3 regions of the Geobacillus sp. C56-T3 genome follow, and region 1 is predicted to be linked to each of the others. Evidence: a T-box and tRNA genes for the amino acid it is inferred to sense, from the RefSeq annotation. Region 1 holds a T-box; the other regions hold tRNA genes.
The links. A T-box is a leader RNA that pairs with one kind of tRNA and senses whether it is charged. The one in region 1 lies ahead of GC56T3_RS04640 (valine--tRNA ligase), so its partner is inferred to be a tRNA-Val.
Positions count from the first base shown of each region.

Region 1 (3,264 bases):
AATTTCGCCATTTCAATGTACCAGTCGCACAAGTCGTCCCAAATAAAGTTGTACAGCGTACGCCCCGCTTCGCCGAATTCGTATTTCTCAGCGAGCTTCGTCACCGTATCGATCGTTTCGTTGAGACGCGTTAAAATCCAATGGTCGGCGACCGTTTTTTCGCCGCTCAAATCAAGCTCCTCGTACGTCATGCCGCCCATGTTCATCAAGGCAAAGCGCGAGGCGTTCCAAATTTTGTTGGCAAAATTCCACGTCGCTTCGACTTTTTCGGTGCTGAAGCGCAAGTCTTGCCCCGGCGAGCTGCCGGTCGCCAAGAAGTAACGGAGCGCATCGGCGCCGTACTGGTCGATCACATCCATCGGATCGACGCCGTTGCCGAGCGACTTGCTCATTTTCCGCCCTTGGGCGTCGCGGACGAGGCCGTGGATGAGCACGTCTTTGAACGGGCGCTTGCCGGTGAATTCGAGCCCTTGAAAAATCATGCGCGACACCCAGAAGAAAATGATGTCATAGCCGGTGACAAGCACATCAGTCGGGTAGTAGCGCTTGTAATCCGGCGATTCCACATCCGGCCATCCCATTGTCGAGAACGGCCAAAGCGCCGAGCTGAACCATGTGTCGAGCACATCTGGGTCTTGCTCCCAGTTTTCGATGTCTTTGGGCGGTTCATGGTCGACGTAAATTTCACCCGTTTCTTTATGGTACCATGCCGGGATGCGATGCCCCCACCAAAGCTGGCGTGAAATGCACCAGTCGCGGATGTTTTCAAGCCAATGCAAATACGTTTTTTCAAACCGTTCCGGCACGAACTGCACTTTGCCGTCGGTTTGCTGCAGCTTGATGGCGGCTTCGGCGAGCGGCTTCATTTTCACAAACCATTGCGTCGACAAATACGGTTCAATAACCGCGCCGCTCCGTTCGCTATGACCGACTGAGTGCACGTGCTCCTCGATTTTAAAGAGGACGCCTTGTTCTTGCAAATCGCGGACGATCTGCTTCCGGCATTCAAACCGGTCAAGCCCCTGGTATTGCATGGCGTTTTCATTCATCGTGCCGTCTTCGTTCATGACGAGAATGCGCGGCAAGTTGTGGCGATTGCCGATTTCAAAGTCGTTCGGGTCGTGCGCCGGCGTAATTTTGACCGCTCCGGAGCCGAACTCCATATCGACATATTCGTCGGCAATGATCGGAATTTCGCGGCCAACGATCGGCAGTTTCACCATTTTGCCGATCAAGTGCTTGTACCGCTCGTCATCGGGGTGCACAGCGACCGCCGTATCGCCGAGCATCGTTTCCGGACGGGTCGTCGCCACTTCAATGCAGCCGGAGCCGTCGGCGAGCGGATAGCGCAAATGGTAGAGCGCGCCTTTTACTTCTTTATAAACAACCTCAATGTCCGACAAAGCGGTTTTCGTCACCGGGTCCCAGTTGATGATGTACTCGCCGCGGTAAATAAGCCCTTTCCGGTAGAGCGAGACGAACACTTCGCGCACCGCTTTTGAGAGCCCTTCATCGAGCGTGAACCGCTCGCGCGTGTAATCGAGGCCAAGCCCTAACTTCGCCCATTGGCTGCGAATATGGCCGGCGTATTCTTCCTTCCACTTCCACGTTTCTTCTAAAAATTTTTCCCGGCCTAAATCGTAGCGCGACAGCCCTTGCTGGCGCAGCTTCTCTTCCACTTTCGCCTGGGTGGCGATGCCGGCGTGATCCATTCCCGGAAGCCACAGGACGTCATACCCTTGCATCCGTTTCATGCGCGTAATGATGTCTTGCAACGTCGTATCCCACGCGTGCCCCAGATGCAGTTTGCCGGTGACGTTGGGCGGCGGGATGACGATCGTAAACGGTCGTTTGTTCGGATCACCGGTCGCTTCAAAAAATTTTCCTTTCAGCCACCATTCGTAGCGCCCCGCTTCGACCGCGCGGTGGTCGTATTTGGGCGGCATCGACACTTCGTGCTGTGCCATGTTTCATTTCCCTCCTTCAACATAATGGACAATGCGGCCGACGGCGGCTTCCCACTGAGCAATGCCGCGCAGCCGGCAAGCAAAAAAGCCCCTTTCATCCAAAAAGGACGAAAGGAGCTGCTTTCGCGGTACCACCTTTTTTCTTAAGCCCAAAGGCTTAAGCGCTTCATTGGCATAACGGCATGATGCCGGCTTCCTCTACTCGGCAGCAGCGCCTTTCAAAGAAGCAGCTCAAGGGCGACCTTCCAGCAGCCGTCATCCTAGGAAATCTCGCAGCTTCTGATTTCCCTCTCTGCAGGCGCGGACCGCTGTACTCCTCCCCGTCTTCGCTTTTGTCATCATTGTTCGATTATTATACTACCATTGTCCATCATCTTTGCCAAGTTTTTATTTATTTATTCCATCCGTGTGCATTTGGTGACAAACCATCGCACGTTTCATATTGTATAGTAAACCGGAGAAGGAGGGAATGTCGATGCGGCGATTCAACCCGTATTCGTGGCCGCCGTGGCTGAGGCAAGTGCGCGCCGTCTGCGCCCAAGTGATCATCCCGCTCACCATTTTTCAAGCGATCCGCACCATTTTTCTGCCAACAACGTTTGATGTCATTTTATTGGCCATCTTCGTTTTCATTGCCGTGGCGCTCCATTTGGAATGGATTTAGTGCGACGCCGTTTTGTTTGGCTGGATTCAAAATCGATTTAACCATTGCTGCTTTCATCCGCCGGCGGTTCGTTGTCCACCGCTTCTTCCTGCTGCCGAGCGGCGTCGCGTTGGACAAGGTGCATAACGAGCGCCTCCATATTTTTGAACGCCAAATAACGACGCTGCAACGCGGCCACATATTCCCGTTCGTTCCGCTCGTTCCGCGAAGCGGCCTCATACCGCTCCAAACAGCGGACAAACCCACGCGGCTCCGCCAAATGGCTGTATAAAAACGCCCGCTCCCCGTCGGACAGCGGCAGCTCCTTCTCGTACTCCTCCATTCCTTCAAGCCACTCGCGCCCAAGCGGCGGCATTGTCTGTACATGAAAACGGAGCGCGGCGATCACATCAAAGAGCGGCGAATTCCAATGCGCCCGCTCCCAACTGATCCAATACGGCGGGATATAGTGGGAGAGGCGCGCTTTGCCGTGCACCCAAGCGATGCGCCATTGCTTCGTCTCTTTGAGCGTCTCTTCCCACACATCGAGCCGTTCTTCAGCGAACGAGTACGCGCGCATCACCTCATGAAAATACGTGCAGCATTGGAGCTGAAACGGAGACATGTACCACGCCGCTTCGTACCGCTCAATCC
Region 1 covers NC_014206.1:910,102-913,365, reverse strand. Annotated here, with positions in the region: gene GC56T3_RS04640 (valine--tRNA ligase) at 1-1,967, opposite strand, end outside; T-box leader at 2,068-2,303, opposite strand; gene GC56T3_RS04635 (hypothetical protein) at 2,443-2,631, shown strand; gene ysxE (spore coat protein YsxE) at 2,669-3,264, opposite strand, start outside.

Region 2 (3,264 bases), 1.4 Mb from region 1:
TAGCGAGGGAAGAGGTGCCCGTACCGCAAACCGACACAGGTAGGCGAGGAGAGAATCCTAAGGCGCGCGGGAGAACTCTCGTTAAGGAACTCGGCAAAATGACCCCGTAACTTCGGGAGAAGGGGTGCTCTTTGGGGTGAAGAGCCCTGAAGAGCCGCAGTGAAAAGGCCCAAGCGACTGTTTATCAAAAACACAGGTCTCTGCGAAGCCGAAAGGCGACGTATAGGGGCTGACACCTGCCCGGTGCTGGAAGGTTAAGGGGAGCGCTTAGCGGAAGCGAAGGTGCGAACCGAAGCCCCAGTAAACGGCGGCCGTAACTATAACGGTCCTAAGGTAGCGAAATTCCTTGTCGGGTAAGTTCCGACCCGCACGAAAGGTGTAACGACTTGGGCGCTGTCTCAACGAGAGACCCGGTGAAATTATACTACCTGTGAAGATGCAGGTTACCCGCGACAGGACGGAAAGACCCCGTGGAGCTTTACTGCAGCCTGATATGGAATTTTGGTATCGCTTGTACAGGATAGGTGGGAGCCTGGGAAGCCGGAGCGCCAGCTTCGGTGGAGGCGGCGGTGGGATACCACCCTGGCGGTATTGAAATTCTAACCCGCACCCCTTAGCGGGGTGGGAGACAGTGTCAGGTGGGCAGTTTGACTGGGGCGGTCGCCTCCCAAAAGGTAACGGAGGCGCCCAAAGGTTCCCTCAGAATGGTTGGAAATCATTCGGAGAGTGCAAAGGCACAAGGGAGCTTGACTGCGAGACGGACAGGTCGAGCAGGGACGAAAGTCGGGCTTAGTGATCCGGTGGTTCCGCATGGAAGGGCCATCGCTCAACGGATAAAAGCTACCCCGGGGATAACAGGCTGATCTCCCCCAAGAGTCCACATCGACGGGGAGGTTTGGCACCTCGATGTCGGCTCATCGCATCCTGGGGCTGTAGTCGGTCCCAAGGGTTGGGCTGTTCGCCCATTAAAGCGGTACGCGAGCTGGGTTCAGAACGTCGTGAGACAGTTCGGTCCCTATCCGTCGCGGGCGGAGGAAATTTGAGAGGAGCTGTCCTTAGTACGAGAGGACCGGGATGGACGCACCGCTGGTGTACCAGTTGTCCCGCCAGGGGCACCGCTGGGTAGCTATGTGCGGACGGGATAAGCGCTGAAAGCATCTAAGCGTGAAGCCCCCCTCAAGATGAGATTTCCCACCGCGTTAGGCGGGTAAGATCCCTCGAAGATGACGAGGTCGATAGGTCCGAGGTGGAAGCGTGGCGACACGTGGAGCTGACGGATACTAATCGATCGAGGGCTTAACCTAGTGAGAAAAGTGAAAGCGCCGCGATTAGCTCTCGAAGCCAAATGTTCTTCACCCGCTGGGGTGCTTGCACCCCGAGGGGGAAGGTTATTTGGCAGAAGAGAGCTAGGCGCTGGAACTGGACAGCAAGAAAAGTGGAGGCCGCCCGCTTATCGGCGAGGTGCGCTGGAGGGCCTGCGAGCGGGCTTAGCCCGCCGCAGCAGGACCGAAGCGTCGCGAGCCGATGGCGGCCGGAACTAGACAGCGAAAAGCGCAGGCGAGCGGCTTCTTCCTGAGCACGGTTATCTAGTTTTGAGGGAATGAAAAAGTCTTGACAACAGGTCAACTTTCCTTATAATAAGACTTGTCCATTGTTGCCTAGTGGCTATGGCGGAGGGGAAACACCCGTTCCCATCCCGAACACGGAAGTTAAGCCCTCCAGCGCCGATGGTAGTTGGGGCCAGCGCCCCTGCAAGAGTAGGTCGCTGCTAGGCAATTTCGTGGAGGATTAGCTCAGCTGGGAGAGCACTTGCCTTACAAGCAAGGGGTCGGCGGTTCGATCCCGTCATCCTCCACCATCTTAATATAAAAGCTGACTTGCTTTCTCATCATCGCGGGGTGGAGCAACGAGCCTTTGCTTCATCGAATCCGCATCGAGTTGCCTCGACGCACCCAGCTCCCTCGAATCAGCTAGTAGAGGAAGAGGCAATGAATAGCACGCCCGGATCATTATGAAAACCAGTTGAATTTCCTATCGTCGCGGGGTGGAGCAGTCCGGTAGCTCGTCGGGCTCATAACCCGAAGGTCGCAGGTTCAAATCCTGCCCCCGCAACCAAAATTGGTCCCGTAGTGTAGTGGTTAACATGCCTGCCTGTCACGCAGGAGATCGCGGGTTCGAGTCCCGTCGGGACCGCCATTCTTTCAAAATTGTGAAAGATGAAAAAATATGGCTCGGTAGCTCAGTCGGTAGAGATGAGCATCCGCTTCATCGAATTCGCTTCGAGTTGCCTCGACGCATCCAGCATCTTCGAATCCGCTGGCAGAGGAAGAGGCACAATGTAGCACAAGTAAAGCAGCGTAAAACTTAATATGGCTCGGTAGCTCAGTCGGTAGAGACGAGCATCCGCATCTTCGAATCTGCTGCGAGTTGTCCCGACGCACCCAGCTTCTTCGAATTGGCTGGTAGAGGAAGGGACACAAAAGTCATCAACGAACAAGGGAAAAATAAGATACGGCTCGGTAGCTCAGTCGGTAGAGCAAAGGACTGAAAATCCTTGTGTCGGCGGTTCGATTCCGTCCCGAGCCACCATTTTTATCATAGTTCCGAAAGAAGGTTCCCGCTTCATGCAAAGCTAAGTGGGAGTAGTTCACAGACATGTCAGATGTTCAAACCACCCCGGCTTAGTTCAATGGGTAGCCACGAGCACTCGCATCGTCGAATCTGTTGCGAGTTGTCCCGACGCATCCCACTTCTTTGAATAAGCTTGCAGAGGAAGGGACACCGAGCATTTGACTTCCTCGAATCAACTTGTAGAGGAAGAGGCACAACCAGGCAGACAACATGAGTCACTAGCTAATTTTAAATGTGCCGGCTTAGCTCAATTGGTAGAGCAACTGACTTGTAATCAGTAGGTTGCGGGTTCAAGTCCTGCAGCCGGCATTCTTATTCCTTAATAACCCCTTAAGCCATTAAGGCGGCAACCGCGAGCCATTAGCTCAGTAACGAGCGTTACATCTTCGAGTTCGCTTCGAGTTGTCCCGACGCATCCTGCATCTTCGAATCAGCTGGCAGTGGAAGGGACATTGTTGTCTCGGAGTGTTATTGAACCCATGAGCCATTAGCTCAGTAGGTAGAGCATCTGACTTTTAATCAGAGGGTCGGAGGTTCGAGTCCTCCATGGCTCATCGTCTTGCGGAAGTAGTTCAGCGGTAGAACACCACCTTGCCAAGGTGGGGGTCGCGGGTTCGAGCCCCGTCTTCCGCT
Region 2 covers NC_014206.1:3,128,104-3,131,367, reverse strand. Annotated here, with positions in the region: rRNA gene GC56T3_RS15540 (23S ribosomal RNA) at 1-1,304, shown strand, start outside; rRNA gene rrf (5S ribosomal RNA) at 1,658-1,774, shown strand; tRNA gene GC56T3_RS15530 (tRNA-Val) at 1,783-1,858, shown strand; tRNA gene GC56T3_RS15525 (tRNA-Met) at 2,039-2,115, shown strand; tRNA gene GC56T3_RS15520 (tRNA-Asp) at 2,121-2,196, shown strand; tRNA gene GC56T3_RS15515 (tRNA-Phe) at 2,514-2,589, shown strand; tRNA gene GC56T3_RS15510 (tRNA-Thr) at 2,868-2,940, shown strand; tRNA gene GC56T3_RS15505 (tRNA-Lys) at 3,113-3,185, shown strand; tRNA gene GC56T3_RS15500 (tRNA-Gly) at 3,193-3,264, shown strand, end outside.
Region 2: it encodes a tRNA-Val, which carries the amino acid that the T-box ahead of GC56T3_RS04640 (valine--tRNA ligase) is inferred to sense. The anticodon was not compared.

Region 3 (3,264 bases), 820 kb from region 1:
CGTCGGCGGTTTGGAAAAAGTGTATGAAATCGGCCGCGTTTTCCGGAACGAAGGCATTTCCACCCGCCATAATCCGGAGTTTACGATGCTCGAATTGTACGAGGCGTACGCCGATTTCCGCGACATCATGGAACTAACGGAAAACTTGATCGCCCACATTGCCACTGAAGTGCTTGGAACGACGAAAATTCAATACGGCGAGCATGTCGTCGACTTAACGCCCGAGTGGCGGCGCCTGCATATGGTCGATGCGATCAAGGAATATGTCGGCGTCGACTTCTGGCGGCAGATGAGCGACGAAGAGGCGCGGGAGCTGGCGAAAGAACATGGAGTGGAAGTTGCTCCACATATGACGTTTGGCCATATTGTCAACGAATTTTTTGAACAAAAAGTCGAGTCTCACCTCATTCAGCCGACGTTCATTTATGGCCATCCGGTTGAAATTTCACCGTTGGCCAAGAAAAATCCGGACGACCCGCGTTTTACCGACCGATTTGAGCTGTTTATCGTCGGGCGCGAACATGCCAACGCCTTTACCGAATTGAATGATCCGATCGATCAGCGCCAACGCTTTGAGGCGCAGCTGAAAGAGCGTGAACAAGGAAACGATGAAGCACATGAAATGGACGAAGACTTCCTTGAAGCGCTCGAGTACGGCATGCCGCCAACAGGCGGGCTTGGCATCGGCGTCGACCGTCTGGTCATGCTGCTGACGAACTCGCCGTCGATCCGCGACGTGTTGCTTTTCCCGCAAATGCGTCATAAATAGCAATGATCGTCCCCTGCCGCGAACAGCGGCAGGGGACAGTTCGTTATGGGATACCGATTCAAGAAAAAAGCCGGCCGCTTACCAACCCCTAGAAAGAAGATCAATACCATTGGACAGTTGACCTGCATATATTAACGGAGGACTCGGAAGTAAAAAACATAAAGGTGAAAGGAGCGGTTCTGTTGCTTTCCTATCCGATCCTCTATCGCAATCCTCCTGTGGCTGAGGCCGCGCAGATCAGCGCCCCGAAAATCAGCCCCAAAGCGGTCATCGGCGTCGATTCGATGATCATCGGCGACATAACGATTGCTGATGATGTGTTTATCGGCTTTAAGAATTTGTTGCGGGCGGATTCGGGTTATCCGTATTATGTCGGTCCTTATACGAATATCCAAGATTATGTGCTTATGCATGTACATCCTGGACGCGAGCATGTGAACGTGAACGGCCGAAAATGGGGCGTTTACCTCGAAGGGGAAAACAGCGTCCTGCACCATGCGGCCGTGCATGGCCCCCTGTTCGTCGGGCGGAATACATTTATCGGGCAACACACCAATATTTATGACGCCATAATCGGCAGAAACTGCGTCATCATGCATGGGGCGACCGTAACCAACGGCGTGAAAGTCCCCGACAACCGGTTCGTCGCTCCAGGAGAGACGGTATGGCAGCAGGAACAGGCCGACCGATTGCCGACTGTCCCGGACAAATGGAAAGACTTGAACCGAAAGATCGTCGATCATTACTACCGTCTCGGCAAATCATATTTGCATCATACACCGCTGGCATTTTCCTACGGTGCACATCGACACTAACTTTCATTTGACTATTGACTTTTAGTCATAGGATATATATAATATAAAAATTTGCTTTTAATAATAAAACAAAAAACGAAATAAGTTGACAAACCTCCTTCAGTGTGCTATATTATGATAGCACGCGGATGCGTCAACAATGATATTCAAAAAGTATTGACAAACAAACACGTTCGATTATAATATTACTTGTCTGTTATGTTGACTGTCTAGTGATGATAGCGGAGGGGAAACACCCGTTCCCATCCCGAACACGGAAGTTAAGCCCTCCAGCGCCGATAGTAGTTGGGGCCAGCGCCCCTGCAAGAGTAGGTCGTCGCTAGGCAATCCCGTGGAGGATTAGCTCAGCTGGGAGAGCACTTGCCTTACAAGCAAGGGGTCGGCGGTTCGATCCCGTCATCCTCCACCATCACCTATTATGAGCCATTAGTTCAGTAACGAGTATTACATCTTTGAATCTACTTCGAGTTGCCTCGACGCACTTGGCATCTTTGAATCGGCTGGGAGAGGAAGAGGCAGGTAGAGTGAAACGAAGCTGTAGAGTGTTATCCTAACCATGAGCCATTAGCTCAGTAGGTAGAGCATCTGACTTTTAATCAGAGGGTCGGAGGTTCGAGTCCTCCATGGCTCACCACAATTGATTTGCGGGTGTGGCGGAATTGGCAGACGCGCTAGATTCAGGGTCTAGTGCCCTTTACGGGCGTGGGGGTTCGAGTCCCTTCACCCGCATGTTGATTCGAGCGGAAGTAGTTCAGCGGTAGAACACCACCTTGCCAAGGTGGGGGTCGCGGGTTCGAGTCCCGTCTTCCGCTCCATTTATTTGCCCATTTAGCCGGGGTGGCGGAATTGGCAGACGCACAGGACTTAAAATCCTGGGGTAGGTCACTACCGTGCCGGTTCGAGTCCGGCCCTCGGCACTTGCGCTCGTAGCTCAATTGGATAGAGCATCTGACTACGGATCAGAAGGTTAGGGGTTCGAATCCTCTCGAGCGCGTTGGCGGGAAGTAGCTCAGTTTGGCAGAGCACATGGTTTGGGACCATGGGGTCGCAGGTTCAAATCCTGTCTTCCCGATAGCGGATATATGGGGCCTTAGCTCAGCTGGGAGAGCGCCTGCTTTGCACGCAGGAGGTCATCGGTTCGATCCCGATAGGCTCCACTGTTGCTTTATGTCTGTGCCTGCCGCTTGCAAGGGAATTTGAAGACGTGAGGTTCCTCGGTAGGATTACAGAGAAGCAAACTAAAGTAGCAACCTTGTGTCCTGCAAGTGAATGGAGAGAAGCGGGATTCTTCGACGAAAACCAGCAGAGAAGTTGTTTCAATGCAGCAACTTTGCGCCTGTGTCTTCTAGTGAATTCGGGGGGGATTGGGTTCCTCGGCGCAAGACTGCAACGAAGCAAGTTCAAGAAGAGGTCTCGTTCCTTGAAAACTGAACGAAACGAAGCGCGACGAAAAGCGGAGGTCCGATATTTCGCCTAACAGCAGCCCGCGTCCTGCGGGCAACGGCGAAATATCGCCATCCTGGCGATCGCGACGGGCAAATGTTCTTCACCCGCAGGGGTGCTTGCACCCCGAGGGGGAAGGTTATTTGACCCCGAGCGGCGGCGGACCGAAGCTGGACAATTCGAAAAGCTGAGGCCGCTTGCCTATCGGCGAAACGCGCTGAGAGGCCCGCGAGGAGG
Region 3 covers NC_014206.1:88,233-91,496, forward strand. Annotated here, with positions in the region: gene lysS (lysine--tRNA ligase) at 1-769, shown strand, start outside; gene GC56T3_RS00440 (carbonic anhydrase) at 952-1,584, shown strand; rRNA gene rrf (5S ribosomal RNA) at 1,793-1,909, shown strand; tRNA gene GC56T3_RS00450 (tRNA-Val) at 1,918-1,993, shown strand; tRNA gene GC56T3_RS00455 (tRNA-Lys) at 2,143-2,218, shown strand; tRNA gene GC56T3_RS00460 (tRNA-Leu) at 2,229-2,313, shown strand; tRNA gene GC56T3_RS00465 (tRNA-Gly) at 2,325-2,399, shown strand; tRNA gene GC56T3_RS00470 (tRNA-Leu) at 2,416-2,501, shown strand; tRNA gene GC56T3_RS00475 (tRNA-Arg) at 2,505-2,578, shown strand; tRNA gene GC56T3_RS00480 (tRNA-Pro) at 2,583-2,656, shown strand; tRNA gene GC56T3_RS00485 (tRNA-Ala) at 2,669-2,741, shown strand.
Region 3: it encodes a tRNA-Val, which carries the amino acid that the T-box ahead of GC56T3_RS04640 (valine--tRNA ligase) is inferred to sense. The anticodon was not compared.